2 regions of the Sulfitobacter sp. 1A13353 genome follow, and region 2 is predicted to be linked to the other one. Evidence: riboswitches for the same ligand, from Rfam matches in the RefSeq annotation. Region 2 holds a riboswitch; the other holds the start of a gene.
The links. A riboswitch is a leader RNA that binds a small molecule or an ion and turns the genes downstream of it on or off. The one in region 2 is predicted to bind cobalamin.
Positions count from the first base shown of each region.

Region 1: linked by a shared signal. The riboswitch ahead of ACGYLO_RS07375 (DUF1636 domain-containing protein) and the one ahead of ACGYLO_RS02555 (CbtB-domain containing protein) in region 2 are both predicted to bind cobalamin.

Region 1 covers NZ_JBIFFS010000003.1:616-11,671, forward strand. The annotation lists gene ACGYLO_RS07360 (FecCD family ABC transporter permease) at 1-952, opposite strand, end outside; gene ACGYLO_RS07365 (ABC transporter substrate-binding protein) at 997-1,941, opposite strand; gene ACGYLO_RS07370 (ABC transporter ATP-binding protein) at 1,956-2,738, opposite strand; gene ACGYLO_RS07375 (DUF1636 domain-containing protein) at 2,735-3,142, opposite strand; cobalamin riboswitch at 3,262-3,476, opposite strand; gene ACGYLO_RS07380 (GTP-binding protein) at 3,502-4,581, opposite strand; gene urtA (urea ABC transporter substrate-binding protein) at 4,936-6,222, shown strand; gene urtB (urea ABC transporter permease subunit UrtB) at 6,299-8,227, shown strand; gene urtC (urea ABC transporter permease subunit UrtC) at 8,231-9,412, shown strand; gene urtD (urea ABC transporter ATP-binding protein UrtD) at 9,409-10,164, shown strand; gene urtE (urea ABC transporter ATP-binding subunit UrtE) at 10,151-10,846, shown strand; gene aspS (aspartate--tRNA ligase) at 11,005-11,056, shown strand, end outside.
Region 2 covers NZ_JBIFFS010000001.1:521,442-532,497, forward strand. The annotation lists gene ACGYLO_RS02525 (ABC transporter permease) at 1-69, shown strand, start outside; gene ACGYLO_RS02530 (FAD-binding oxidoreductase) at 66-1,394, shown strand; gene ACGYLO_RS02535 (rhodanese-related sulfurtransferase) at 1,405-2,304, opposite strand; gene pncA (bifunctional nicotinamidase/pyrazinamidase) at 2,403-2,999, shown strand; gene pncB (nicotinate phosphoribosyltransferase) at 3,069-4,361, shown strand; gene ACGYLO_RS02550 (PAS domain-containing protein) at 4,365-5,375, opposite strand; cobalamin riboswitch at 5,541-5,758, shown strand; gene ACGYLO_RS02555 (CbtB-domain containing protein) at 5,792-5,962, shown strand; gene ACGYLO_RS02560 (CbtA family protein) at 6,175-6,858, shown strand; gene ACGYLO_RS02565 (hypothetical protein) at 6,870-7,382, shown strand; gene ACGYLO_RS02570 (DUF1636 domain-containing protein) at 7,455-7,829, shown strand; gene cobW (cobalamin biosynthesis protein CobW) at 7,826-8,860, shown strand; gene cobN (cobaltochelatase subunit CobN) at 8,867-11,056, shown strand, end outside.

The DNA.
Region 1 (11,056 bases), on a different contig from region 2:
CCGTAACGATGCCGATGGGCATATCGTCGGGGGCCATGATGGTTCTGGCCACGATGTCCGCCCATAAGAGGAACACGGCGCCGCATAGGGCTGAGATAGGGAGCAGGCGGCGGTAGTCGCCGCCGACCAAGAGGCGCACGATGTGGGGGATCATCAGGCCGACGAAGCCGATCACGCCTGAGAAAGCGACCATGACCCCCGTGATCAGGGCGCCAATGACGAAGATCGTGAGCCGGAAACGCGCCACGGGGATGCCGAGGGTGGTGGCGGTTTCATCGCCGACGGTCATGGCGTTCAGATGGCCTGACCTGAGCCAGAGATAGGCGCCGCAACCCAGTAGGATCACGGCGGGGTAGATGAGTTGGTTCCATCCCGCCAAGCCGAGGCCGCCGAGCATCCAGAACACCACCGTATGTGTGGCCCGTGGATCGCCAAGGAAGATCAGCACATTGGCGGCGGACATGACGATGAAGGACACGGCGACGCCGGCCAAGACCAGCCGGTCGGCGCTGGTGGCGGCTGCGAATTGCGTGACGGCGAGAACGATCAAGATCGCACCCAGCGAGCCGAGGAAGGCGAGCAGGGGGACGGTCAGCCCTCCGAGGAACAGCCCCGTGTGCAGCAGGGCCAGAATGGCGCCGAATGCGCCGCCTGCCGAGATGCCCAGCAGATGCGGGTCTGCTAGCGGATTGCGGGTGACGGCCTGAAGGCTTGCGCCGACGATCGCCAATCCCGCGCCGACGAGACAGGCGAGGATGGCCCTCGGCAGGCGGATGTTCCAGACGATGGCCTCCCGCCCGCCGGACCAGTCCACGGCCACGGCGCCGGGGGCGGCCTTGTTGGCCAAGATTCCCCAGACGGTTTTGACGGGGACCACGACGGCCCCCACGCTCACCGCAATCGACAGCGATGCCAGCAGGATTGCGATGCCGAACAGGCAAGTGATCCACACCCCCCGCGTGGGTTTCCGAGGCGCTATCGATCGCGGTTTAAACGTCATGAATGCTCACTGCCCCGAAACGCGGTGGCGAGGGTTTTGACCGCTTCGATGTTGCGCGGGCCGGGTGTGGCCTCGACATATTCCAGCACGACGAAACGGTCGTTGCGCACGGCATCGATGTCGGCGAAGGCGGGGTTCTCCATCATGAAAGCGCGCTTTTGATCGGCGGTGACTTCGCCATAATTGACGATCACGATGACTTCGGGATCGCGCGCGACCACGGCCTCCCAACCGACGGTGGCCCAGCTTTTCTCAAGGTCGTTCATGATGTTCGTGCCCCCCGCGGCCTCGATCAAGGCGTTTGGCATGGCATAGGCCCCGGCGGTGAAGGGCACATCTTCGCCGCTGTCATAGACAAAGACGCGGGGGGCGGTCTCAAGCGGGGGCAGCGCCGCTAGGAATGCGTCGAGTTCAGCTTGGTAGCCTTCGATCAAACTTTCCGCGCGATCCGAGACGTCGAAGATCGTGCCGAGATTGCGCATGTCGTTATACATATCCTCCATCGAGGATGGGGCTTTTTGACCGATATGGATGCAGCTTTCGGTGAGTTCATAGACTTGAATGCCGAAGGGGGCGAGCGTTTCTGGCGTCACTTCGCCGCCGACCTTCATGCCGTAGTTCCAACCGGCAAAGAAGAAGTCTGCATCCGCCCCGATCAGCACCTCCCGCGAGGGGTATTTCGACGACAGTTCCGGCAGCGCTGCGACACCTGCGGTCATCTCTTGGTCCAGTTTGTTCCAGCCCGAGATGCCGGTATAGCCCACCATGCGGTCTGCGAGGCCGAGCACCAGCATCATCTCAAGCAGGTTCACGTCATTGGCGACCGCGGCTTGGGGTGGGTGATCGAAGGTGACTTCGCGGTCGCAGCTTTGCACGGTGGTCTGGGCGAAGGCCGATCCGGCGATCATCAGGGCGGCGAGAGTGGTGAGAGTAAGTTTCATAAGAGTTTTCCGTTTCAATCTGGAAGGGCAAAAGAGAAATGCGCCGCGCCGCTGGGGGTGAGCCGCTCGCGCTGCGCGTCGACGCGAAATGTTCTTGAGACGAGATCATCGGTCAGAACCGTATTTGGCGGGCCGAAGCCCTGCGGATAGCCGTCTTTCAGCACCAGCACCTCGTCACAGATGCCATCGGCCATATTGAGATCATGAAGCGAGACGACGATGGTCATGTTCAATCCGCGGATCAGGGACACGATTTCAAGCTGGTGGCGTATATCGAGGTGGTTGGTCGGCTCATCCAGGACCAAGACCTGCGGCTCCTGCGCCAAGGCGCGGGCGACCATGACGCGCTGCCTTTCCCCGCCCGAAAGGGTGCCGACATCGCGGTGGGCGAGGGGGTGCAGGCTGAGCCGGTCCAAGACGCGGTCGATGATCTGCTCGTCCTTGCGGCTGGATGACGAAAACGCCGCGCGATGAGGCGTGCGGCCAAGGCGGACGATCTCCAAGACCGTCAGCCCAAAGGACGGCGTCTGTTCTTGCAAGACAGCGGCGATGCGCCGCGCGGCGGCACGGGCGGAGAGGGACCAAATATCCTGCCCGCCCACATGGATCGATCCCGTTTGGGGCGGTTGAAAACGGTAGAGCAGACGTAAAAGGGTGGATTTGCCCGCGCCATTCGGCCCCAACACGCCCAGAACGCCGCCCGCTGCGACGGTAAAGGACGTAGGGTGCAGAACCGGCTGGCCCGATTTTCCCGGCGCCCAGCTTACATCCTTTACTGCAAGGTCGGCGGCTCTCATGAGACGCGCAGGTGGCTGGGTTTCAGCTCGATCATCGCCGCGGGCACCCGCGCAAGGGTGGATTTGCGCAGTTTGCCGGGGCGGTCCAGCGAAGAGCACCAGCCGTCATTCAATGTGGCATAACGCTGGGCGAAGGCCACAAGGTCGTCGATGTCTTCGTCAGGGTCGATGTCGCCAAAGAGGTAGGTCGCCTTTTTGCTGGCGTGATAGGCCACCGTGCAGGGGCGGTCGCAGCCCGCCATACAGGCCACGCCCGCGATCTCGAAACCCTCAGGGATCGCCGCGCCGGCTGCCGCGATTGCGGCGCTCAGCCTCTGGATTAGGTCAAAGCCCGGCCGGCAATCCTTGCCCTTGTGTTTGCATGAGGTGCAAACCGTAATCCTGTGGTTTTGATGCGTATCCATGTCGCCCTCCGCGATCGCGCGGGGGATCGAGCAGCCATGTTCTACAGCAAGGGAGTTTCCCTGTCGCCATCATGTTCTCCTAACCAGACACCCCGTCTGGGTTGAGTTGCAATTACGGCCCTCTCGGTGCCGGTGATGGCAGGTCTCCTGACTCGCGGATCGACGCTCGCCCGAACCTTCCCAAGCCTAAAGCTCAGTGGTTTTGCCGGGGTCGCTCACCGCTCACAGTTGCGGGGGCAGTTACGGTTTCGGCGCGCGCTGCTTGCCTTACCGTATTCCCTTTTCATCCCAGACGCCGCTGCGGCGGCTGGAAACCATCGCCATGATCTGTGGCCGAAGAGCCATGCCGGGTCAAGCTGCTATCCCGCCTGTCGCTCCGGCCCATCGCGCCGGGCGCGTAGCATATCGAGGCTCCGGTTCAGTTCGGGGTTGGTCATATCGCGGGCGATGACGACAATGCGGGACTGCCGGTCGTCCTTTGGCCAGTCGCGCAGGGGGACGGGCGGATCGAAAAGATGCTGCACGCCGTGAAAGACAAAGGGGATGGGGACGTCTTCCAGATGCACGATGCCTTTGACCCGCAAAAGATCGGACCCGCGCAGCCTGACCAGCGTGTCGAGCCAAAGGTCGAAAGCCTCGGCCGGGATCGGTGCGTCTAGAACGATGGAGGCCGACCCGATCCGCGCATCATGTTGGTGGGTTTGCATCATGGGGGCGGATGCCGTGGGCGCGGCGAAGCCCGAGAGGTTGTCAAGCGGATCGGACTTTTCGACGGGCGTGAGCCATTCCATAACGTTGCTCGCATCAACCGCCCGCCGCATACCGCTGAGCCCCCAGAGCGATGCAACCGGGATAAGCCCGCGTTCGGCCTTGATGATGCGCGCCGTTTGATTGAGGTCGCGCAGCCTGCCTTCAAAGGCGGCAAGCGCTTGCTGGGTCACCAAGTCGGATTTGCTGAGCACCAGCAGATCGGCCATCGCCACCTGCGAGACGGCTTCGAACTGCTGATCCAGCGTGTCCGGCCCATTCGCGGCATCGACGACCGTCACAACCCCGTCCACGCGGAATTTGCGGGCCAGATAGGGATCGGCCAAAAAGGTCTGGAGAATGGGGCCGGGATCGGCCAGCCCCGTCGTCTCGATCACAACGCGGTCGAATTGCACGCGCCACGTCTGCCTGCGGCGCTTGAGGTCTTGCAGCGTCCGCGACAGATCCCCCCTGATCGAGCAGCACAGACAGCCCGATTGCATGAGAATGACCTCTTCGTCGGCGGTTTCGATCAGATCGTGGTCAAGCCCGGCCTCGCCGAATTCATTCACGACGACTGCGATTTTGGGAGCCTCTTCGCTTGCGACGATGTGATTGAGCAGCGTGGTTTTCCCCGCGCCGAGGAAGCCGGTCAGCAGGGTGACGGGAATGCGTTTGTCGGTGGCGGGCATGGTTTGCGGGCTCTGCTATGGATTATTTCAGAAACGTTATAACATCACAATATGAGGTGCAACCCGTAGGCCGGTGCCCCGAGCTTGCCAAATCCATGCGCTCAGCGCCTAAATTTTGGCAGGTCCACCTCAAACCGCCCAATCGAAGGGCGTTGTTGCTGCGCCGCAGAAAGCGACCTTGGGTTAGGGCTTGTTCCAACGCGCCCTGAAATTGAGGCTGCAGAGGCCTCGCTATGGGGCGGCGCCAAGGGAGTTGTCCGGCAAGGGGGCATCCGCGCGCGATAACAATAAACGCTGTGTGGAAGAGGCATCATCGCGTCTTTGCTTTTCCGCACACCAAACGGGGATACCGTCATGAAATTTTCCACCAAACGCACAGTCACGGCGACCGCTGCCCTTCTGCTCGCAGGTTCAGCCGCCGCTGCAGCCTGCGACGATCCGATCAAGGTTGGCGTGCTGCACTCCCTCTCGGGGACGATGGCCATTTCCGAGACGACATTGAAAGACACGATGGAGCTTTTGATCGCGCAGCAGAACGCCGCGGGCGGCTTGCTGGGATGTGAGATCGAAGCGGTCGTCGTTGACCCGGCTTCCGACTGGCCGCTGTTCGCAGAAAAGGCGCGTGAGCTTCTCACCGTCTCGGAGGTGGATGTCATCTTTGGCTCTTGGACCTCGGTCTCGCGCAAATCCGCGCTGCCCGTTCTGGAAGAGCTGAACGGCCTGATGTTCTACCCCGTCCAATATGAGGGCGAGGAAAGCTCGCGCAATGTGTTCTACACCGGTGCGGCCCCGAACCAGCAGGCGATTCCGGCCACCGATTATTTCCTTGAGGAACTGGGCGTCGAGAAATTCGCGCTGCTGGGCACTGACTATGTCTATCCCAGAACCACCAACAACATTCTTGAGCAATATCTGCTGGATAAGGGCATTCCCGAAGAGAACATCTTCGTCAACTATACGCCTTTCGGCCATTCCGACTGGTCCACGATCGTGTCGGATGTAGTCGAACTGGGCGCGGATGGCTCGCAGGTGGGCGTGATCTCAACCATCAATGGCGATGCGAATATCGGCTTCTACAAAGAACTGGCCGCGGCGGGCATCTCTGCCGATGACATTCCGGTCGTCGCCTTCTCGGTCGGGGAAGAAGAGCTTTCGGGCCTCGATACCGCTGACCTCGTGGGCCATCTCGCGGCTTGGAACTACTTCCAATCGGCTGAATCCGAGCAAAATGACGAATGGGTCGCCGCTTGGAAAGAGGCGATGGGCGAAGACCGGGTAACCAATGACCCGATGGAGGCGCATTACATCGGCTTCAACATGTGGGTAAACGCGGTCACCGAAGCGGGCACCACCGATGTGGATGCGGTGCGTGTGGCGATGTATGGGCAGGAATTCCCGAACCTCACCGGCGGGACAGCTGTCATGCTGCCCAATCACCACCTCGCCAAGCCTGTGTTGATCGGTGAAATCACCGAAGACGGCCAATTCGACATCATCAGCCAGACCGAAGAAGTGCCGGGCGATGCATGGACGGATTTCCTGCCTGAATCGGCGGTTCTGGTCTCCGACTGGAAAGACCTCGAATGCGGCATGTACAACAAAGAGACCGAGACCTGCGTTCAGTTGACTTCGAACTACTGAACCCAAGCGCCGGGCGCGTTTTCAGCCGTGCCCGGCATCCGTTTTGACCACTCCCTCTCCGAAAGCCCCATACCTCATGGTTCGAATGCTGCTCAGCCTGATGTGCTTGCTGGCCTCTGTCGGTTTTGCATCCGCTCAGGACCTCCAGTCCCTTTTGCAGACCCACGAAGCAGAGGTGATCAAACCCTCGCGTAAATCGGTCGGTGTCCTATTGGACGATCTGGTGGCCTCGGGCCTGCCGCAGGTGCCAGCCTTTCTGGAGCAATGGGCCGAGCGGAACGTCTGGCAAGACGATACCTCGGGCCTGTTCTACTTTGGGGCCGAGGCGGATGATACGCTCGCGCTGCGCGACATAGATACGGGCGAAGAGGCCACTGCGCCCTCGGATGGGTTCAGCCAATTGCGCCCCAATGGCGGCGTGCGGCGGGTCATCGGCACGGCCTTGGTGCAGTTTCAACTGTCCGATCCCGATCCTGCGCGCCGCCGCGCCGCGCTTGAAAGCATCGCGCGCCGCAGCGATGCCAGCCAGCTTGGCCCGCTCGTGGCCTCACTTGATGGAGAGGATGATCCCGCCCTGCGCGCCCGGAAGGCGCAATTGGCCAATTTCCTGACCGCGCGCTTTGGGCAGGCGGCTGATGAGCGCATTCGCGCGATTGAAAGCCTTTCCTCTGACACCTCCCTCGAAGCGCGGGCGGTGCTGAGCCAGATCCTCTCGGCCAAGACCGGCGTGGCCGAACAGCAGCCCGAGGGCAACATCGCCCGCATTCTTGATCCAATGGCAGCACCCTTAGCAAGCTATGAGACGCTGGTGGAGGCGGGCCTCGCCCCTGGGATCGTGCCACACGGCGAGATACGCGCGGCGCTGGAAGCCAAGATCGTCGATGGCCGCGTGGGCGGCGTCCCTCTGGCGCAATTGGATGACCCGGCGCGCCGGGTGGATGCCTATCGCGCGCTTGCCGAGGTAGGCAGCGTGCCGCCTCTGGTGACGCAGGATGATATCGATACCGCTCTGCAGAACGCGGTCTTCTATGAGCGCTACGCAGAGGAGGACGCCGCGATCACCGACGCGGCCCGCGCCACGCTCGACGCGGTCGAAACGCGGGTTGGCTGGGCGCAGACGTTGGATTTGACACTCGACGGTCTTTCGCTGGCCTCGATCTATTTCCTCGCCGCGATTGGGCTCGCGATCACCTTTGGGCAGATGGGGGTCATCAATATGGCCCATGGCGAGTTCATCATGATGGGCGCCTATACGGGCTATGTCGTGCAACTCGTCATCCCCGACTACACGATGTCGCTTCTGATCGCGCTGCCGCTGGCCTTTGCCGTGACCTTTGGCGCGGGCGTCGCGATGGAGCGGCTGGTGATCCGCCATCTCTACCATCGCCCGCTTGAAACCCTCTTGGCGACCTTCGGCATCTCGATCGCCCTGCAGCAGATCGCCAAGAACATCTTTGGCACGCAGGCCCGCCCGCTGACATCGCCCGAATGGCTGCGCGGGGCGCTGGTGATTTCGGATGTGGTTCAGATCAGTTTCATCCGCATCGCCATTTTCGTGCTGGCGCTGATCTTTCTGTTCTTGCTGCTGTATATTCTCAAGCGTACGCGCCTTGGCTTGGAGGTGCGCGCGGTGACGCAGAACCCCGGCATGGCGGCCTCAATGGGGATCAACCCGGACCGCATCAACATGATGACCTTCGGGCTGGGCTCCGGCATCGCCGGGGTCGCGGGCGTCGGCATCGGGCTTTATGCGCAGGTCACCTCCGAGATGGGCACGAATTACATCGTGCAAAGCTTCATGACCGTCGTGGTGGGCGGTGTCGGGTCGGTCTTCGGCACGCTGGCGGGCGCCGGTCTGATCGGTTTCCTGCAAAAGGGGATCGAGTGGTTGAACCCCTCCAATACGCTGGCGGCCCAGACCTACATGATCCTTTTCATCATCCTGTTCATTCAATTCCGGCCCAAGGGCATTGTCGCCCCCAAAGGCCGGGCAGCGGCGGATTGAGCCATGACCCAGACGCACAGCCAACGCAGTTCCTTCATCGGGCGCAATCCTTCGGTTCTCTACTTCCTCGCCGCGCTGGGCCTGTTCACGGCCCTTGTCACGGTGATGTCCGAAGCGGTGGGCACCGGGCTTGTCTCGACCTCTTTCGTCAAGACGCTGGGCAAAACCCTTTGCCTGTGCCTCGTGGCCATCGCGATGGATGTGGTCTGGGGCTATTGCGGTATCCTCAGCCTTGGGCATTTCGCCTTTTTCGGGATCGGGGGCTACGCCATCGGGATGTGGCTCATGTATGCGCGCACCGAAATCATCGTGGCCGACAGCCTCGCCGGTCAGACCATCCCGCCCACGCCGCAGGAGATATCGGACGCCATCGGAAACCAGATTTTCGGCGTTGTCGGCTCATCCGACTTTCCGCTGATCTGGGCCTTTGCGGACAGTCTGTGGATTCAATTGGCCTTCGTCGTGCTGATCCCCGGCGCGCTGGCGCTGATCTTTGGCTGGCTTGCGTTCCGCAGCCGCGTCAATGGGGTCTACCTGTCGATCCTAACCCAAGCGATGACACTGGCGCTGGCGCTTTACCTCTTCCAGAACGACAGCGGGCTGCGGGGCAACAACGGCCTGTCGGGCCTGCAAAACATCCCCGGCTTCGCCGACAGCGGGCAAGACATGGTGTCCATCGTCTTCTTCCTCGCCTCCGCCTTGGCGCTCGCATTGGGCTATCTGTTCTTCGCTTGGATCACCGACAGCAAGCTGGGCAATATCATCCAAGCCATCCGCGACGATGAATCGCGCGTCCGCTTCCTCGGCTATCATGTGGAAAGCTATAAGCTCTTCGTCTTTACCATCACCGCCATCGTCGCAGGCATCGCAGGCGCGCTCTATTACCCTCAGGCGGGCATCATCAACCCGGCTGAGATCGCGCCCATCGCCTCGATCTATCTCGCGGTCTGGGTCGCCATTGGCGGGCGAGGCCGGCTTTACGGGGCGGTCATCGGGGCGGCGGTGGTCTCGCTCCTGTCCAGTTGGTTCACGGGGGGCGGCGCGCCCAGCATCGATCTGGGGGTCTATACGATCCATTGGGTCGACTGGTGGCTGGTGCTGCTTGGCCTGAGCTTCGTACTTATCACGCTGTTTGCGCCCAAGGGCATCGGCGGCCTCTTTGACAAACTGGTGCGCAAGTCATGACTTCTCTTTTGGAAATGTCCGGAATCTCGAAATCCTTTGACGGATTTCAGGCGATCAAGAACCTCAGCCTCCAGATCGGGGAGCCGGAGTTGCGCGCCGTCATCGGCCCCAATGGGGCGGGCAAAACCACCTTCATGGATATCATCACCGGCAAGACGAAGCCGGATGAGGGCTATATTCGTTTCGGCGAAGACAGCCGCTCGCTCATCGGCCTGTCGGAAAACCAGATCGCCATGCTGGGGATCGGGCGGAAGTTTCAAAAGCCCACGGTTTTCGAGGCGCAAAGCGTGCGCGAAAACCTTGCCATGGCGCTCAAGAACCCGCGGGGCACCTTCTCGGTCTTGTTCTATCGCAAGAGTGCCGAGGGGGCGGCGCGGCTGGAACAGATCGCCGATGAGATCAACCTGACCGCCCATCTCTTCCGCCCTGCCGGAGAGTTGAGCCACGGGCAAAAACAATGGCTGGAGATCGGGATGCTGCTTGCGCAATCGCCGCGCCTGCTGCTGGTGGATGAGCCCGCCGCGGGCATGACCGCGCATGAGCGCGAGCACACCACCGACATCCTGAAGAGGGCGGCCGAGACCCGCGCGGTTATCGTGGTGGAGCATGATATGGAGTTCGTGCGGCGGCTGAACTGCAAGGTGACCGTATTGCACGAAGGATCGGTGCTCGCCGAAGGGTCACTGGATCATGTGACCAACAATCAGACTGTAATTGACGTTTATTTGGGGCGCACCGATGCTGGAGATTGAGAACCTGAGCCTGAAATACGGGCAATCCCAAATCCTGCACGAAATCACGTTGAACGCGCCCGTGGGGCAGGTGACCTGCGTGACCGGCACGAACGGGGTCGGTAAGACCAGCCTGCTGAAGGCCATCGCCGGGCGGCACCCTTTTTCGGGCGGGCGGATCAGGCTTAATGGGGAGGAGTTGCAGCCGGGACGTGCGGCACTCTCGGCCAAGGCGGGCGTCGGATATGTGCCGCAGGGGCGTGAGATTTTTCCACTGATGCCTGTGCAAGAGAACCTTGAGACGGGCTTTGCCTGCCTGCCCAAGTCCGAGCGCAGGATCCCGGACGACATTTTCGATCTCTTCCCCGTCCTCGCTGAGATGAAGACCCGGCGCGGGGGCGACCTTTCGGGCGGGCAACAACAGCAGCTTTCCATTGCCCGCGCACTCATCGCGCGGCCCAGCGTGCTGCTGTTGGACGAACCCACCGAGGGGATTCAGCCCAATATCATCCAGATGATTGGCCGCACGATCCGGCTTCTGCGGGATCGGGGGGAGTTGGCCATCGTGCTGGTCGAGCAGAACTTCGATTTTGCCTATAACAACGCGGATCATTTCCACGTCATGCAGCGTGGCCGGATCACCCAATCGATCCCAAAGTCCGAAGCGAAACGAGAGCAGCTTTTGGATGCGCTTGCGCTCTAGCTGACCCCTCAAAACGGGATCGCGCAGGACTCCGGATGGGGGTTTAGGCGCGGAAACCTCCTATTATTGTGGGGGCGCGTGGCAGCAAAGTCTTGACTTCCCGACCGTCAAACGGTGTACCTGCGCGAAACCTGAAATAGCCCTAGGAAGGGACCATCATGCACGCCTATCGCAGCCATACCTGTGCCGATCTGAGCCTTGAGAACAAGG
Region 2 (11,056 bases):
CTGGTCAGCAAACGCTCAAGCCTGCGCGCGCAGGAGGAAGCCCGCGCGGCGGAACGGCCCGCCGCATGAAGCGTATCTACGCGGATTTCGCCTATTCCGAAGCGCCGCGTGCGGGCTGCTGGTGGGACCAGACCCATGGCGCGCCGGAGCGGCCGGCGCTGCAGGGCGCGGCGCAGGCCGATGTGGTGATCATCGGCGGCGGTTTCACCGGCCTCAACGCCGCGCTGCATCTGGCGCAGGCCGGGGTTGGGGCCACGGTGCTAGAGGCCGAGCGCGTGGGCTTTGGCGCTTCGGGCCGCAACGGGGGCTTTTGCTGCTTGGGCGGCGGGATGCTGGACGACGCGGCGCTCGACCGGAAATTCGGGCGGACAGAGCGGCTTGGCTGGCGGCAGGCCGAGGTGGCAGCGATCCGACAGGTGGAGGATTTCATCGTCGCCCGCGGCATCAATGTCGATCGGCATTCCCAAGGGGAAACCCAGCTGGCCCACCGCCCGCGCGATTTCGAAGAGATGCGCGGCAGGCTGGCTTACTACGCAGAGAATTACGGCGTCACGGCCCGGCTGACCGAAAAGGCCGATCTGGCCGCCGAGGGGCTGAACGCAGGCTTCGAGGGCGCGATCACCGTGCCGATTGGCTTTGGAATAAACCCCCGCAAATATGTGACCGCCCTCGCGCAGGCCGCGGAAGAGGCGGGGGCCGCGATCTATCACAACAGCCCGGCCACCGGGGTGACAGGGCACGAGGGCGCGTTCGAGGTTACGACCCCGCAGGGCCGCATCCGGGCCGAGCGGGTGATCATAGCCACCAATGGCTATTCCTCCGAAGACCTGCCGACATGGCTGGCCGCGCGTTACATGCCGACGCAATCCAGCGTGATCGTGACCCGCCCGATGACCGAGGCCGAGCTTGCCGCTCAAGGTTGGACCAGCCAACAGGCCTGCTATGACAGCCGCCATCTGCTGCATTACTTCCGGCTGATGCCTGACAATCGTATGTTGTTCGGCGTGCGCGGCGGGCTGATGTCCAACCCCAATTCCGAGCGGCGCGCGCTGGCCCGGGCCCGCGCGGATTTCGAGGCGATGTTCCCCGCGTGGCGTCATGTTGAAACGCCGCATGGCTGGTCCGGCATGGTCTGTATCGCGCGCAATCGCATGCCCTTCGTGGGGCAGGTGCCGGATCAGCCGGGGATCTTCGCAGGGCTGTGCTACCACGGCAATGGGGTGGCGATGGGCAGCTATTCCGGTGCGCTCTTGGCTGATCTGGTTCGCGGCATAACGCCCGAGCGGCCCTATCCCGCCCCCATGCGCGCCCCGCTTGCACGGTTCGAACTGGGTCGTTTTCGCCGGGCGGTCATGCCCTTTGCCTATGCGGGCTTCGCGCTGTCGGATCGCTGAGGGGGGGCGGTCAGCCCTCTTCCCGCGCCGCGCGTTCCTTGGCCAGCGTGATCTGGCGCTGGCGTTCGCGGAACCGTTCCTTATCCTCTGCCGAGGTCTCATCCACACATTGATGACAGGACACCCCAGCCTCATAGGCGGGGTGCTGCGTGTCCTCGGGCAGGATCGGGCGGCGGCAGCCGTGGCAAAGCATATGCGGCCCCTCGCGCAGCCCATGGCCAACGCTGACGCGGTTGTCGAAGACGAAACAGTCGCCTTCCCATGTGCTTTCCTGTTCGGGCACCTCTTCGAGGTATTTCAGGATACCGCCTTTGAGGTGGAAGACATCCTCGACGCCCTGACCGATCAGGTAGTTGGTCGATTTCTCGCAACGGATGCCGCCGGTGCAGAACATCGCGATCTTCTTATTGTGGAAGCGGTCTTTGTTCGCTTCCCACCACGCGGGAAATTCACCAAAGCTCTCGGTCTCGGGGTCGACCGCGCCTTCAAAGGTGCCAATCGCCACTTCGTAGCTGTTGCGCGTGTCGATCACCGCCACATCGGGGGAGCGGATCAATTCGTTCCAATCCTTCGGGTCGACGTAATGGCCCACCTTGGCGCGGGGATCTACATCGGGCTGGCCCATCGTCACGATCTCGCGCTTGATGCGCACCTTCATCTTGCCGAAGGGCGGCTTGTCGCTGGTGGCCTCTTTCCACTCCAGATCCGCGCAGCCGGGCAGGGCGCGCAGATGGGCGATCACCGCGTCGATCCCGGCGCGCGGCCCGGCGATGGTGCCGTTTACCCCTTCGGGGGCCAACAGCAGCGTGCCCATGACCGATTGCGCCTCGCAAAGCGCCAAGAGCGCGGGTTTGAGCGCGGCGGGATCGTCGAAGCGGGTGAAGTGATATAGGGCGGCGATGGTATACATGAGCGTCAAATAAGCGCTTCGGCGGCAAAGCTCAATCCGGCGCGTGCCATTGACCTACCCCATCCGCCGCCCTACCCCTTTTGGTAAGGAGAATGCCCATGACCCATGCCCTGATCGTGATCGACGTTCAAAATGATTTCTGCCCCGGCGGCGCGCTGGAAGTGCCGCAGGGCGATGAGATTCTGCGCGGCATCAACGCGCTGATGCCCGAGTTTGACGCGGTGGTCCTGACGCAGGACTGGCATCCGGCGGTGCATTCGTCATTCGCGTCGTCGCATAGGAACAACGGGCCTTACGAGATCGTCACCATGCCCTATGGCCCGCAGGTGCTCTGGCCCGATCACTGCATCCAAGGCAGCATTGGCGCGCAGTTCCACCCCGAGCTGCAAACCGACCGCGCCGATCTGATCATCCGCAAGGGCTATAACCCCGACATCGACAGCTATTCAGCGTTTTTCGAGAATGACCACCGTACGCCCACGGGGCTCGAAGGCTACCTGCGCACACGCGGGATCGAGCGGCTGACCATGGTGGGGCTGGCGCTGGATTTCTGCGTGAACTTCTCGGCGGTGGACGCGGCGAAGCTGGGGTTCAAGGTCGATGTGCGCGAAGACCTGTGCCGCGCGATTGATCTGGACGGATCGCTTGCCAAAGCCCGCGAAGGCATGCGCGCGGCGGGGGTGACGCTGGCCTGATCCGCCGCTTTCCCCTTGCCCATCTGTCCGCCCCCTTGGCATGAAGGGGCACGCAATAAGGAACCTCCCATGGTCGACATCGCCACCCGCGTCTATAACCACAAGTGGAAAATCGACCCCATCGTGCGGTCGCTGATCGACACGGATTTCTACAAGCTCTTGATGTGCCAATCGGTGTTTCGCAACAAGCCGGACACGCAGGTCACCTTTAGCCTGATCAACCGCTCCACCCATATCCCGCTGGCCAAGCTGATCGACGAGGGGGAGTTGCGCGAGCAACTCGATCACATCCGCTCTCTCAGCCTCAGCCGGGGGGAGAGCACATGGCTGCGCGGCAATACCTTCTACGGCAAACGCCAGATGTTCCGCCCCGATTTCATGGAGTGGTTCGAAGGCATGCGCCTGCCGCCCTATCATCTGGAGCGGAAGGGCGATCAGTATGAGCTGACCTTTGAGGGCAAGTGGCATGAGGTCATGCTTTGGGAAATTCCCGCGCTGGCGGTGTTGATGGAGCTGCGCAGCCGTGCAGCGCTGGACCCGATGGGCAAGTTCGAGCTTCAGGTGCTTTACGCGCGCGCGATGACCCGCGTCTGGGAAAAGATCGAAGCGCTGCGCGAGGTGGATAACCTCTCGATCGCTGATTTCGGCACGCGGCGGCGGCATTCCTATCTCTGGCAGGATTGGTGCGTGCAGGCGATGCATGAGGGGCTGGGCGATGCTTTCACCGGCACCTCCAACTGTCGCATCGCCATGATGCGCGAGCTTGAGGCGATTGGCACCAACGCGCATGAGTTGCCCATGGTCTATGCGGCTTTAGCCGAAGATGACGCGGAGCTTGCCCGCGCGCCCTATGATGTGCTGTCGGATTGGCATGACGAGCACGAAGGTAACCTGCGGATCATCTTGCCCGATACCTACGGCACTAAGGGCTTTCTCGATCACGCGCCGGATTGGCTGGCGGGCTGGACCGGCATCCGCGTCGACAGCGGCGATCCGGCCACGGCGGCGCAGACGGCCATTGACTGGTGGCGCGCCCGCGGCGAGGACCCGACGACCAAGCGAGTGATCTTCAGCGATGGGCTGGATGTGGACAAGATCAAGGAGTTGCACGCGCAGTTTGCGGGCAAGGCCAAGGTCTCTTTCGGTTGGGGGACGCTGTTGACCAATGACTTCCGCGGGCTGGTGCCGAATGATGCGCTGGCACCCTTTAGTCTGGTCTGCAAAGCGGTCAGCGCCAACGGGCGGCCCACGGTCAAACTGTCGGACAACCCCAACAAGGCGATGGGTCCGGTGGATGAGATCGCGCGTTACAAGCGTGTTTTCGGGGTCGGAGAGCAGGCCGCGCAGCAGGTGATCGTCTGACGGTCAGCCTTCGCCAAGGGCGGCCACGGGGAACTCCGCCGTGGCAATCAACCCTTCGGGCTGCCAATCGTAGTGCAGGGTGCCACCGACCGCGCGGGTCAAGGACTGGATGATCCGCGAGCCGCTGTTGCGCGGAGACTTGATGACCTCCGGCCCGCCTGTTTCGCGCCAGACAAACCGCAGGCGGGCAGGCTCCTGAAGGATGGTGATATCGAGCGATACCCGCCCGGTATCGGAACTGAGCGAGCCGTGTTTCACCGCATTCGTCGCCAGCTCGTGCAAGGCCAGCGTCAGGGGGGAAACGAGGCGGTGCGAGATCAGCGGATTCGCCCCGGTGAGGTTGATCTGATCCTCGGTGGCCGAGGTATAGGCCCGCATGATCGGCCCCATCAGCGTCTCGAAATCCACCTCATGCTGGTCGCTGCGGCCAATCGTGTCGAAATGCGCCGCGCCCAAGGCGGCCAGCCGCTCGATCACCTTGTCGGCAAAGGCCGCGGGGCTCGGCTCCTCACGGGCGGTCAGGCGGACCATGGCGGTCATGACGTTGACGATATTGCGCAGCCGGTGCAGCAATTCGTCATCGGCCAATTGCCGGTGCTCCCGCTCCGCCCGGCGGCGTTCGGAAACGTCGAGTTGCGAGCCGAAGAAGTAGATCAGATTGCCATCTTCGTCATTGATCGGCCCCAGTTGCAGGGCGTTCAGGAAGCGGCTGCCATCCTTGCGGTAGTTCACGATCTCAACCGTGTCGACCCGGCGCGCCAGTAGGATTTCGCGCACCGCATCGACGCTTTCGCGCGTGGTTTCCGGGCCTTGCAGGAAGCGGCAGTTCTGGCCCACGATCTCATCCAAGCCATAGCCGGTCAGATCGGTGAAAGCGTCATTCACATAGACGATGGGGTTGTCCGGCAGGGTCGGGTCGGTGATGCACAGCGGCAGGCGGGCATAGCGCACGACCTTGCCTAGAACGTCTTCGGTCAGGGTCTGCCGAGCGGCGGAGACCGTGTTGTCGTTCATGAATTCCCGCCCTTTGATCAAAACTGGCCGTCAATGTGCCCTGCACGTGGCTTTTGGGTCAACCCGCATACTGGGGGTTGGGCCATATTTATCTACTAAATGCTGTATGCGCCATACGGTTCCGCGAGGTTCGATAAATGCGGCTTGTCAGGAAGGGCCTAAAATGCGTAATTGAGGGCGCTTGGTGTCCCGAAAAGCGCCTTCGAGTGTGGGACCGAAAAGGGAATTCAGTAAGGGGTCGCCCGACCCTGAAGCCGAAGCCGCCCCCGCGACTGTAAGCGGTAAGCCAATGCCCCTCGTGCCACTTGTCCTTTCGGACGGGGAAGGCGGGCAAAGGCCACGACCCGCGAGCCAGGAGACCTGCCAGGCAAATGAAACGCTAGATCCCGTCGGGTGTGACGGTAAGGAGATTGAAGATGACGACGATGATTAAGACCGCCGGTGCCACGCGCAGCAAACTCGTACCGGCGCTGTTTGCCGCCGTATTGGGTGTGGCTCTGATGGCGCTGACCGGCCATGTGCAGGCCGCAGCACTGCATGATGCCGCCCATGACGTGCGCCACGCGACAGGCTTTCCCTGCCACTAAGCGCCGCGTTCGGTATCACTGGGGTCCGGGCTGCCATGCCGCAGTCCGGCTGTCTGTGATTCTGCCATTTATCAATGCCTGCCTTTCGCTGTTTTGCCCGCGCCCGCCGTTCGCTGCGTCGGGAGGGCTTTGGCACATCTTGAGGCTGGCTGATGGCTCGGCCCGCGTTTCGCGCGGCGCTGAGTATCATTTCGCATCTAAGGATCATTGCGATGTTTTCACGTTTTCTGACTTCCGCCCTGTTTGCCGGGGCCTCTGCCGGCCTGTTGACCGGCCTGCTGCAACTCTATTTCGTGCAGCCCGTGCTGCTTCACGCCGAGCTTTATGAGACCGGCGCGCTGGTGCATTTCGGGGCCGACCCCGTCAGCGCGCACCCCGATTTGCCCGGTTTCGATGCCGTCCGCGATGGGTTGAGCCTGATCTTCACCATGCTGACCTATACCGCCTATGCGCTGATCCTTCTGGCCGCGATGAGCCTTGGCGAAGAGCGCGGCGCGGTAATCGATGGCCGCTGGGGCATCCTTTGGGGTGTCGCCGGTTTCGTGGCCTTCCACCTCGCGCCGGGGTTCAGCCTTGCGCCCGAAGTGCCCGGCGTCGCCGCCGCAGACATCACTGCGCGGCAGATCTGGTGGTTCGCCACCGCAGCGGCAGCGTTGGTAGCGCTTTGGCTGCTCGCCTTCGGCAAAGGCTGGGGCGCGTGGATCGGCGCGGCGGTTCTGCTGATGGCCCCCCATGTCGTCGGCGCACCCGAACCCGAAAGCTTCAGCGGCCCGGTACCGACAGAGATCGGCGCGCTCTTCGCCGCGCGTGCGCTTGGCATCGGCTTGGCCGCATGGGTGTTGCTGGGCAGTTTCGCCGGGTTCTTTTGGCAACGTGAAGGCGCGCAGAGCGCCTGAGGGAGGTCGAAATGGACAGATCACTGGCGCTTTTCGCCATTGGATTGGTCTTTGGCGGTGGCATCGGTTTTGCCATCGCCGCAAGCAACGGTGTGACCTTCGACGGCCATGACCACGGCGACCCTGCCGCCCATGGCGGCGGCGGGCATGTGGCCATGGATCACGGTGGCGCGGATCACGCGCGCATGCATGGCCAGCCCATCGCGCTGGCCGCCGAAGAGGCCCCCAGCCTTGCAATCCGCGTGACCCCCGACCCGATGTCAGGCCATAACCTTTTTGTTGAGACCGAAGGCTTCGCCTTTGCCCCCCAGAACGCCAGCGGCGAAAATCAACCGGGCGAGGGCCATGCCCATGTCTATGTCAACGGTGCCAAGATCGGGCGGCTTTATGGCCCGTGGCTGCATCTGGCTGACCTGCCCAAGGGCGAGGTCACGGTAGAGGTCACGCTTAACGCCAACGACCACCGCCCCTTGGCGGTGAACGGCGCGCCGATTACAGCCCGCGAGGTGCTGACAGTTGAATAATCGCACCGCCTCCCCTTTTCATGGCGGGCCGGAGCGCATACCCGGCACGCATAACTCGATGGGACAAGATCAATGAGCGCAACCCTACATGTCTGCAGGACCTGCCGCGCAGGCGAGGTGCTGGAGGAAGACGCCCCGCGCCCCGGTGCGCAGCTTCATGCCGCCCTCGACGCCGCAGGCGCGCCAGAGGGCGTGACCATCGTGCCAGTGCAATGTCTTTCCGCCTGTTCGCAGGGGGCCGCCGTGGCGCTGTCTGCGCCGGGCAAATGGTCCTATGTCTATGGCCGCTTGACCAAGGAAGACGCCGCCGACATCCTTGCCGGAGCCGCCGCCTATGCCGCCACCCAAGACGGGCTGGTGCCATGGCGCGAACGCCCGGTCATCTTTCGCAAGCAAAGCCTTGCGCGTATCCCCCCTTTGACCCTGCCGCAGGAGCCTACCGCATGAGCGATCTCGCCAAAATTCCCGTTACCGTCATCACCGGCTTTCTCGGCGCTGGTAAAACCACGCTCATCCGCCATTTGATGACCAATGCAGGCGGGCGCCGCCTTGCGGTTCTGGTCAATGAGTTCGGCACCGTGGGGGTGGATGGGGACATCCTGAAATCCTGCGCCATCGACGACTGCCCGGCGGAGAATATCGTCGAGCTGGCCAATGGCTGCATCTGTTGCACCGTGGCCGATGATTTCATCCCCACCATCGAAGCGTTGATGGCCCTGCCGACGCGCCCCGATCACATCCTGATCGAAACCTCTGGGCTGGCCCTGCCAAAACCGCTGCTCAAGGCCTTCGACTGGCCCGCGATCCGGTCCAAGATCACCGTCGACGGCGTCATCGCGCTGGCCGATGCCGAGGCCGTGGCCGCTGGCACTTTCGCCGCCGATGTCGCCGCCGTGGACGCGCAGCGTCTGGCCGACGACAGCCTCGACCACGAAACGCCGCTCTCCGAAGTGTTCGAAGATCAGATTTCCTGCGCCGATATCGTGCTGATGTCCAAGGCCGATCTGGCCGGTCCCGATGGCCTCGCCAAAGCCCGCAAGGTGATCGAAGAGGAAAGCCCGCGTGAGATTCCGATCCTTGAGATGACCGAAGGCGTGATCGACCCCAAGGTCGTGCTGGGCCTCAACGCCGCCGCCGAAGACGACCTCGCCGCGCGCCCTTCGCATCATGACGGCCACGACGATCACGAGCATGACGATTTCGAAACCGTGGTGATCCCGATGCCGGAAGTGTCGGATGTCGATGCGCTGGTGGCCTCGATCGAACGGCTCGCGCGCGAGCAGAACATCCTGCGCGTGAAGGGCTATGTCGCGGTCGAGGGTAAACCGATGCGCCTGTTGGTGCAGGCCGTGGGCGCGCGGGTGCGCCAGCAGTTCGACCGCCCTTGGGGCAGCGACACGCGCGCCGGGCATCTGGTGGTGATCGCCGAGCATGACGACATCGACCTTGCCAAAATCCGCGAGACTTTGGGAGCCTGACCGCCCATGCATGTCGTCTTTCGCGAAAGCCACGGGTTGGAGGATACCGACACCCCCTATGATCCGGGGCAAACCCCCGCCGATCTGGTGGTGCTGTCGTTTTCCGACAGTGACCTCGGCGCTTTCGCGGCAGGCTGGCATCGCGGCGGCGGCAAGGAGGGCAAGCTGCCCTCGCTGCGGCTGTGCAACCTCGTGGCGCTGCGGCACCCGGCCTCGGTCGACAACTATATCGAACAGACGCTGACCGGGGCCAAGGGCATTTTGATCCGCCTCATCGGGGGGGAGAATTACTGGCCCTACGGCATCATGCAGGTCCAAGACTTCGCCCGCCGCCATGATATCGCGCTGGCCGTCTTGCCGGCCGATGGGCGCGAGGATCCGGGGCTCGACGCGCATTCGACTTTGCCGGTTTCCACGCTGCGCCGTCTTGCGCATCTTTGTGATGCGGGCGGGCCGGTGGCGGCGCAGGCCGCGCTGGCGCAGATGGCGCTGGCGGCGGGCTTTTACGCCGGGCCGGTCATGGGCACGAAAACGGTGCCCGATTGCGGCTATTACGACCCCGATCAAGGGGTGCTCCCCCTCGCCGACGCGGCGGGGGAGACTGTCGCGGTTACCTTTTACCGCAGCTATCTTCTGGCCGCCGATACCGCGCCCGTCGACGCGCTGATCCGGGCGTTGCGGGCGGCGGGGCTGAACGCCATCGGGCTTTTCGTACCCTCGCTCAAATCCGATCCTGCGCGGGGCTTTCTGGACGATGCCTTGGCGGCGATGAAACCCGTGGCCATCGTCAACGCCACCGCCTTTTCGGGGCGCGGGGATGATGGCACCTCCCCGCTCGACGCGCCGGGCTGCCCGGTGTTTCAGGTGGCCCTCTCCACCGCCCGGCGGCGCGACTGGGACGAAAGCGAGCGCGGCCTTTCCCCCGCCGATCTGGCGATGCATGTGGTCCTGCCCGAGGTCGATGGCCGCATCTTCGGTGGCGTCGTCAGCTTCAAGAGCCCCGGAAAGCGCGACCCCGATCTGCAATATTCCCGCTTTGCCCACCGCGCCGAAGAGGCGCGGATCGAGGCTGTCGTCGCCCGCGTGCTGGGCTGGCATCGGCTGGCGCAGACCCCGGCGGCCACGCGCAAGCTGGCACTGGTGCTCTCGACCTATCCGGGGCGGGACGATCAGCTGGCCCATGCGGTCGGGCTCGACGCGCTGGCCAGTGTCGAAGACATGCTGATGCGTTTGGCGGGCGAAGGCTATGGCGTCACGCCTCAGATCGGCTTTGGCCGCAGCCTGACCGAAGCGCGCATCACTTGGCCCCTTGCCGACTATGAGGTGGCGCTGGCAACTTTGCCGCAGGCGTTGCGTGATGATCTGGCGCAGGCTTGGGGCGCGGCGGAGGACGATCCGCTGGCTCAGGACGGCGCCTTCCACTTCGCCGCGCAAACCTGCGGCAACGCGCTGGTCGCGCTGCAACCCGAGCGGGGCGATCTGCAAGACCGCGAAGACAGCTATCACGACCTCGCCCGCACGCCGCGGCATTCCTATGTGGCCTTCTACCTCTGGCTGCGGGCGCAGGGGCATCATGCGCTGGTGCATATCGGCGCGCATGGCACGCTGGAGTGGCTGCCGGGCAAGGCGGTGGCCCTTTCGGGCGATTGCTGGCCCGAGGCGCTGACCGGTGATCTGCCGGTGATCTACCCCTTCATCGTTAACGATCCCGGCGAAGCGGCACAGGCCAAGCGGCGCATCGGGGCGGTGACGCTCGGCCATCTGCCGCCCCCGCTGAAAGACAGTGAAACGCCCGATGGGCTGTTGCGGCTGGAACGGCTGCTGGACGAATATTCCACTGCCGACGGGCTCGACCCCGCGCGCCGCGACCGGCTGGTCGACACGATCCGGGCCGAGGCGCAGGCGGCGGGGGTGGAAGATGACCTCGGCCTCGACGCCGCCAGTTCCTCGGCCGAGGCGCTAACCCGGATCGACGCCTTCGTTTGCGACATCAAGGAAAGCCAATACGGCGATGGTTTGCACGTCTTCGGCGCGGGGGCGGGCGAATGGGACGGGCTGCTGACCGCACTGGCGGGGCGGCGCGTCACCTCCGGGCCCTCCGGCTCGCCCTATCGCGGGCGGTCGGATGTGCTGCCCACGGGGCGCAACCTCTATGCCGTCGATCCGCGCGGGGTGCCCAGCCGGGCCGCCCATGCG